Regions from separate parts of the Vreelandella mediterranea genome, predicted to be linked through region 1. Evidence: predicted binding sites of a transcription regulator. Region 1 holds the regulator's gene; the other holds the start of a gene.
The links. The regulator FliA, encoded in region 1, starts transcription of late flagellar genes. The targets are predictions, from matches to a motif close to CTAAAGTTNNNNNNNNNNCNGCCGATA.
Positions count from the first base shown of each region.

Region 1 (4,154 bases):
GCCAGGTGACCGGCGCTCAGCGGATATACTGGCAGGGCGAGCGCTACGCGTTGACGGCCCTGTTTGGCGAAAGCGAACTCTCGCATCGGGTCAACGTGCGCTTTCGCGGTCAGCCGCTACAGCTATGGAATGCCCACGCCGAGGTCACCGACCAGGCCGGGCGGCATTTTCTCGCCTGGTACGGCGAGCTGCGCGACCCGGAAAGCGCCAAGCGCGTGGCCAAGCGCTACTGGCTCACCCCGGCGCGGCTGGGGGCCGAGGTGCTATCGCTGCTGGTCACTCAGCTGCAAAGCGAAGCCGCCGCTATATTGACCAAGCGAGCCTGGCGCGCGCTCAAGGAAGCCGATGGCGGCGAGGTTAGCGCCCAGCTGCGCCTTTTGATGGCCAGCGGTGCCGCCGCGGCCGCCACGCACCTGGACAACGCCCAGGACGAGGCCGCGCAAACGCTGCGCCAGGACGTGATGCGCCTCTCCAAAACGACTCGCAAGCGCCGCGATACCGCGCTACTCGACGCGCTGATGCATATGTTGATGACCCGGGACGCCATCCGTCAGCTGGGTAGCGTCAGCCGCGAGGCCTTGGCATGAGCGGCGGCGACCAGGCCTCGGGGCTGCGCCAGTGGGCGAGCCTGCGCAACGAAGAGCGGGCGCAGCAGGCCGCCATCGACGAGACACCAGCAAAGCAGGCTGGCAGCGAGTACGCCGAGCCCGACGTGGACACCCAGGCCACCCCGCCGGCAAGCGAAGCCACCCCGCCGGTGGTCAAGACGCCGCTGGCGGTGGTGGGGCTGCCGACGAAAAGCGTCGCCCCGGTCAAAGAGCGCCTTGGCGAGTGGGCCGAGCTTGGCCGGCGCTGGGCGGCGACCCCGGAAAGCTGGGAGGTCATCCCGGTGGATGCCAGCGAGCCGTTGGAGGCGCTTTGCGAGCGCTATTCACGCTGGGCGCTTTGGGTGCGCAGCGACGCGGACGCCTTCGCGAGCATGTATCGCACGCTGCGCCAGCTCAACGACAACCAGGGGCCCCGCCAGCTACTGGCGCTGCACGAGCCCGGCTTGCCCCGCGAAGGGCTTTTAGACAATTTGCAGAAGGCGGCGGCGAATTATCTGAATATCGAACTGCTGCTACTAGCGCGGTAGGCCACAATGAAAAAGCGTTTTCTGAAAAAGAGTCTTCAAGGCGTCGCGCTACTGATGGCGATGGGGTCGAGCTTGGCGTTGACCGCTCAGGCGGGCACCGGCAGCTGGAGTAAGGAGGTCACCGGTATGATGGTGGCCATGAGCGACCGGGCGGTCAGCAGCCAGGTTTTGGCGCCGCCGCCGGTAGCGGAGATCGCCCAGGGGCGCATCGAACGCGTTCACTGGGGGTATGAGGCACCGTTCGGCGCCGCGCTGCAGGCCTGGCTTTGCCACCCCGAGCGCTGCGTCGAGCTCAGCGGCCAGCGCGGAAGCGAAACCGGGTTGGCCGGGCTTTCCGCCGATGCGCCGCTGGCGTTTCGCTTCGCGTTGGGGCGCGGGCAGCGGCCGATGCGGGTAAAAGGGCTTCACGTGATTGTGAACTACCAGTGACGAGTGTATAGCCACGAGGCACGAGGATGTATACAGCACAAGGCAGAATTCAACACAGCGAAATGGTCACTCAGCACATGCCGCTGGTGCGCCGCCAGGCGCTGGCGCTGCAGGTCCGCCTGCCGGCGAGCATCGAACTCGATGATCTGATTCAGGCCGGCATGGTCGGCCTATTGGAGGCGCTTGGGCGCTTTGACGCCTCCCAGGGGGCGAGCTTCGCCACCTTTGCCAGTCAGCGGATACGCGGGGCGATGGTCGATGAGCTGCGCACCCGGGATTGGCTGCCGCGCAGCGTGCGGCGCTCGGCCCGGGCCATGGACGAGGCGGTTCGCCATCTCGAACAGAACCTGGGCCGGGCACCGGAGGAGGGCGAGATCGCCCGGCATCTGGACATGCCGCTTGGCGAGTATCACCAACTGCTCAACGACGCCAACAGCGGCCACCTGCTGCCCTTCGAGGAGCTTCTGGAAGAGGGCGGGGAACCCGCTCAGGAGGCGCTGAATGCGCCTTTTGAGGAGCTTTTGGATGGCCAGCAGCGCGAAACCCTGATCGCAGCGATCGAAGCGCTGCCCGAGCGGGAAAAGCTCCTGATGGCGCTTTACTACCAGGAGGAGCTCAACCTGAAAGAGGTGGGCGCAGTACTGGGGGTGACCGAATCGCGTGTTTCACAGCTGCACAGCCAGGCCATTAGCCGTCTGCGCGCGCGGCTGCACGAGCCAGATTGACGCATTTTAACCGTTAAACCCAACCGGCGAGGAGCCGTCGATGAACCCCTCTACCTTGATCGGTATATTTGCCAGTATTCTGCTACTGGTTAGCGTGCTGTTTTTCACCGCGGAATCCCCGGAGAGCTTTCTCAACTTGCCCGGGCTTGCCATCGTGGTGACCGGCACCCTGGCGGCGACCTTCATCAGCTACCCGCTCAAGGAGGTACTGCGGGTGGTACGCTTGGTGGGGCTGGTATTTCGCCGCGAGAACACCTACGTGCGCGACGATATCAACGAGCTGGTGTCCATGTCGCGGCTCTGGTTCAAGGGCGACGTACGGGCGGTGGAGCGCGAGCTCGAACACACGCGCAACCCGTTTCTGCGCACCGGCATTCAGCTGGTGATCGCCAACACCAAGGAAGATGAAATCTTCGACATGCTGCGCTGGCGTATCGCCCGGCTCAAGGCACGCGAGCACGCCGAGGCGCAGATCTTTCGCACCATGGCGACCTACGCCCCGGCCTTTGGCATGATCGGCACTCTCGTGGGGCTGGTTAATATGCTGGAGGTCATGGACGCCGGTGACTTGGAGGTGATCGGCCCGCGCATGGCGGTGGCGCTGCTCACGACCTTCTACGGTATCTTGCTTGCCAACCTGGTCTTCAAACCGGTGGCGGTGAAGCTCGAGCGGCGCACCGAAGAGCGCTTGATCACCATGAACATGGTGCTCGAGGGTATCTCGCTGATCACCAAGCGCCGCTTGCCGTCGTTCATCGAAGAGACGTTGAACTCCTTCGTGGCCAACTACAACGACGAGATTCGTGATGCCAACGTGAAGCCGCGCGCCGAGAACGACGCGCCTGCCAAGGGGTAGGGCGATGAACCGCGAAGCCCGCCACGCACTGGAATCGCCATTCACCGGGGATGGCGACAGTGAAGATGGGTGGCTGACCAGCTACCTGGACGTATTGACGCTGTTGATCACGCTGTTCGTGCTGCTGTTGGCGCTCACCCCGGCGGGCACCGGCGACGAAGCCGCCGGCACGCCCACGACCTCGGGTATCCAGCCGCTCTCTTCGGGGCTTCAACCGCTCCACAGCGGGCTGAGCCCGGCGATGGACAGCCTCGATATTCAAGGCGTGAGCGTCTCCGAGGGGCGCGAAGGCATTACCCTGCGCATCGACGATAGCTTGCTGTTCGACAGCGGCGCGGCGCGGCTAACCGCTCAAGGTGAAGAGGTGCTGGAAAGCCTTGGCGAGGTCATCGACACCTTCGATGGCGAGATATCAGTGGAGGGGCACACCGACAACGTGCCGATCGCCACCGCCTCGTTTGCCTCCAACTGGGAGCTTTCGACGGGGCGGGCGATTGCCGTGGTGCGCCACCTGGAAGAGGAAGGCGTGGCGCGGGAACGCCTGCGCGCCGTTGGCTACGCCGATACGCGCCCGCTCGAGGCGAACGACACCGTAAGCGGGCGCGCCGCCAACCGGCGCGTCGAGTTCGTACTGCGCCGGCCGCCTAACGCCGCGGCGCCGGCCTCGCGTTAGGCGCTGGCGCAGCGGCGCTGCGTCTCGCGAATCGCCTCGCCGGCGCCCGCCAAACTGAACGTCATGGTCCAGGGCGGTTCGTCGCCCTGCTCGAAACCGATATAAAGCTGCTCGCCGTCGCTCATTTGGCCGAGCAGCGCATCGAGCTCGCCCAGGTAGAAGTGGCTATAGAAGCCGTCATCCCCCTCCTCGACGATAAACTCCGCCATGGTGTCGATCAGCGACGCCTGGTCGACGCGCAGCCGGGCCGGTACCAGGTTCACCGCGCGGCTTTCGGTTTGCGTCTGTTCCAGGGTGACGCGCATCTCGAGCCAGGGCAGGTGGCAGATGCCTTCG
Region 1 covers NZ_OZ310198.1:133,038-137,191, forward strand. The annotation lists gene flhF (flagellar biosynthesis protein FlhF) at 1-587, shown strand, start outside; gene ACWFVE_RS00620 (hypothetical protein) at 584-1,135, shown strand; gene ACWFVE_RS00625 (flagellar protein FlhE) at 1,142-1,564, shown strand; gene ACWFVE_RS00630 (RNA polymerase sigma factor FliA) at 1,591-2,289, shown strand; gene ACWFVE_RS00635 (motility protein A) at 2,330-3,145, shown strand; gene ACWFVE_RS00640 (OmpA/MotB family protein) at 3,150-3,818, shown strand; gene ACWFVE_RS00645 (hypothetical protein) at 3,815-4,154, opposite strand, start outside.

Region 2 (4,154 bases), 380 kb from region 1:
AAGCCACCGGGACACCGCGGTCCCGAGCCTCGTCGGCAATGAGCATGTCGACGGTTTGGCCGCCGTAGAACCAGACGATATCCGGCTTGAAAGAGTCGAGCAGGTACAGGTACTGGCTATACCAAAGCCCCTCTTCGTGGGTGGTAAAGTGATTGCGATTATGGCTGTAACTCACAACTAATTGATGCGTCAGTGGCCCATCTTCCGCTTCGATCAGTTGGTGCAGAGGTGTACTCAGATCGGGAAACTGCTCCTTGAGAAGCCCCATGCCCTTGGGGTTATCAAACACCGTTGCGCCTAGTATCTGCACTTCATAACCGCTGGCCACTAGCTGCAGCAACATTTGCCGTACGGTCATACTGGCACCGCTGGACGTATCCAACAGGCAGAAAGGGTTGGCCCAGAGAAGGCGAGGCTTGCGTTTTTCTGAAACAGGTGCAGTTTTTTGCTTGGCCATTAAACGACTCGCATAGCAGTAGTGATTATATAGCTAGTTTACGTTGCTAATAAGGAAGGCAAAGGCGCGAATGCGCCCATGTTTAAGCAGGTATTCTGGCAATCGCTACCTGGAGCATGGACCAACCGAGAAAGCCGTCACCCCCAGTGTTTTCAGTATTTAAAGCAAGTAAGAAGCTTACTTTCCAAAAAGCAAAACAAAAACGGGGCCTATTGGCCCCGTCATTGTTAAACGCTACTGATACTGCTTTATTAGCCCAGCAGAGACAGTACGGACTGCGGGGTCTGGTTGGCCTGGGCCAGCATGGACGTACCGGCCTGCTGCAGGATGTTGGCACGGGTCATGTTGGACACTTCCACCGCGTAGTCCGCATCTTCGATACGTGAACGCGCTTCGGACAGGTTGGTGGTGGTGGTCGCCAGGTTGTCGATCACCGAGTCGAAACGGTTCAGCGTGGCACCCAATGTTGCGCGGTTGGTATCCAGAGATTTGGTAGCCGCATCCACGGCATCGATCATTGTCTGGAACTCAGCGTGAGTAGCTCCACCAGAAGCATTGGCAACGTTAAATTCCCCACCAGCTACTGCAGCAGCACCAGATCCTGCCGCTGTTTCCAAACCAAGACCACTAACGGTAGCATCGATTCGTTGAACTGTAATAACGTCCTCTACGTTAGTATTAGAACCTACCTGGATACTTAGCGCGGCACCGGCACCGCTAGCTACGTTTAGCAGATTAGTACCGTTGAAGTTGTTGCTGCCCGCAACACGATCGATTTCTGCCAGGCGCTCGTTGATCTCGGTAGTGATGGCGGCGCGGTCATCAGCGGTGTTGGTGTCGTTGGCACCCTGTACTGCCAGTTCGCGAATACGCTGAAGGTTATCGTTAACCTGATCCAGACCGCCTTCCATGGTCTGTACCAGTGAGATACCATCACTGGCGTTACGGCTCGCCTGATCCATGCCCTTGATTTGGGCAGTCATTTTGTTGGCAATGGCCTGGCCAGCCGCATCGTCAGAAGCGCTGTTGATACGAAGGCCGGAAGAGAGACGCTCTTGCGCCTGAGCCAGCATGCCCTGGGACTTGCTCAGGTTGTTCTGGCCGATCATGGAAGTGATGTTGGTGTTGATAACGGACATGGGGTAATCCTCGGTGTTTAGTGGCCTGGGAGGGGCCGGGAAATCGGCGTTAGCATCGCCGTTACTATAATTAACGGCTGTATGCCCGGATTCTTTAGAAAATAATACCTCTTTTTAGAAATAAACCATCCTGTGCAAGCAGTTGAATCCCAGGACGGTACAAAGCTACGGCGACTCGTTTCCACACTTAAACCATTCAGCATCAGTATGGGTCTTAAACGTAAAACGGGGCCTATTGGCCCCGTCATTGTTAAACGCTACTGATACTGCTTTATTAGCCCAGCAGAGACAGTACGGACTGCGGAGTCTGGTTGGCCTGGGCCAGCATGGACGTACCGGCCTGCTGCAGGATGTTGGCACGGGTCATGTTGGACACTTCCACCGCGTAGTCCGCATCTTCGATACGTGAACGTGCTTCGGACAGGTTGGTGGTGGTGGTCGCCAGGTTGTCGATCACCGAGTCGAAACGGTTCAGCGTAGCACCCAATGTTGCGCGGTTGGTATCCAGAGATTTGGTAGCCGCATCCACGGCATCGATCATTGTCTGGAACTCAGCGTGAGTAGCTCCACCAGAAGCATTGGCAACGTTAAATTCCCCACCAGCTACTGCAGCAGCACCAGATCCTGCCGCTGTTTCCAAACCAAGACCACTAACGGTAGCATCGATTCGTTGAACTGTAATAACGTCCTCTACGTTAGTATTAGAACCTACCTGGATACTTAGCGCGGCACCGGCACCGCTAGCTACGTTTAGCAGATTAGTACCGTTGAAGTTGTTGCTGCCCGCAACACGATCGATTTCTGCCAGGCGCTCGTTGATCTCGGTAGTGATGGCGGCGCGGTCATCAGCGGTGTTGGTGTCGTTGGCACCCTGTACTGCCAGTTCGCGAATACGCTGAAGGTTATCGTTAACCTGATCCAGACCGCCTTCCATGGTCTGTACCAATGAGATACCATCACTGGCGTTACGGCTCGCCTGATCCATGCCCTTGATTTGGGCAGTCATTTTGTTGGCAATGGCCTGGCCAGCCGCATCGTCAGAAGCGCTGTTGATACGAAGGCCGGAAGAGAGACGCTCTTGCGCCTGAGCCAGCATGCCCTGGGACTTGCTCAGGTTGTTCTGGCCGATCATGGAAGTGATGTTGGTGTTGATAACGGACATGGGGTAATCCTCGGTGTTTAGTGGCCTGGGAGGGGCCGGGAAATCGGCGTTAGCATCGCCGTTACTATAATTAACGGCTGTATGCCCGGATTCTTTAGAAAATAATACCTCTTTTTAGAAATAAACCATCCTGTGCAAGCAGTTGAATCCCAGGACGGTACAAAGCTACGGCGACTCGTTTCCACACTTAAACCATTCAGCATCAGTATGGGGCTTAAACGTAAAACGGGGCCTATTGGCCCCGTCATTGTTAAACGCTACTGATACTGCTTTATTAGCCCAGCAGAGACAGTACGGACTGCGGGGTCTGGTTGGCCTGGGCCAGCATGGACGTACCGGCCTGCTGCAGGATGTTGGCACGGGTCATGTTGGACACTTCCACCGCGTAGTCCGCATCTTCGATACGTGAACGCGCTTCGGACAGGTTGGTGGTGGTGGTCGCCAGGTTGTCGATCACCGAGTCGAAACGGTTCAGCGTGGCACCCAATGTTGCGCGGTTGGTATCCAGAGATTTGGTAGCCGCATCCACGGCATCGATCATTGTCTGGAACTCAGCGTGAGTAGCTCCACCAGAAGCATTGGCAACGTTAAATTCCCCACCAGCTACTGCAGCAGCACCAGATCCTGCCGCTGTTTCCAAACCAAGACCACTAACGGTAGCATCGATTCGTTGAACTGTAATAACGTCCTCTGCGTTAGTATTAGAACCTACCTGGATACTTAGCGCGGAACCGGCACCGCTAGCTACGTTTAGCAGATTAGTACCGTTGAAGTTGTTGCTGCCCGCAACACGATCGATTTCTGCCAGGCGCTCGTTGATCTCGGTAGTGATGGCGGCGCGGTCATCAGCAGTGTTGGTGTCGTTGGCACCCTGTACTGCCAGTTCGCGAATACGCTGAAGGTTATCGTTAACCTGATCCAGACCGCCTTCCATGGTTTGTACCAGCGAGATACCATCGCTCGCGTTACGGCTCGCCTGATCCATGCCCTTGATTTGGGCGGTCATTTTGTTGGCGATGGCCTGACCCGCGGCATCGTCCTTGGCGCTGTTGATGCGCAGACCGGATGAAAGACGTTCCTGAGCCTGGGCCAGCATGCCCTGGGACTTGTTCAGGTTGTTCTGGCCGATCATGGAAGTGATGTTGGTATTGATAACGGACATGGAAGCAATCCTCGGTGTTTAGTGGCCTGGGAAGGGCCGGGAAATCGGCGCTTGCATCGCCGTTACTATAATTAACGGCCGTACGACCGAGTTCTTTAGCCGATAGCTCATTTTTTTGAAAAATCTTTCTCGAGAACGCGTGACGCTTAAAAGCAGGGAAAATAATAACAACAAGATATTGATAAAAAAGGTTTTACCTAACCTAAAATATAAAAAACGGGGCCTTGTGGCCCC
Region 2 covers NZ_OZ310198.1:516,844-520,997, reverse strand. The annotation lists gene ACWFVE_RS02505 (FkbM family methyltransferase) at 1-457, opposite strand, end outside; gene ACWFVE_RS02500 (flagellin N-terminal helical domain-containing protein) at 709-1,596, opposite strand; gene ACWFVE_RS02495 (flagellin N-terminal helical domain-containing protein) at 1,871-2,758, opposite strand; gene ACWFVE_RS02490 (flagellin N-terminal helical domain-containing protein) at 3,033-3,920, opposite strand.
Region 2: a site for FliA is predicted at 1,668-1,694, ahead of ACWFVE_RS02500 (flagellin N-terminal helical domain-containing protein). Genes of this name have one in related genera too.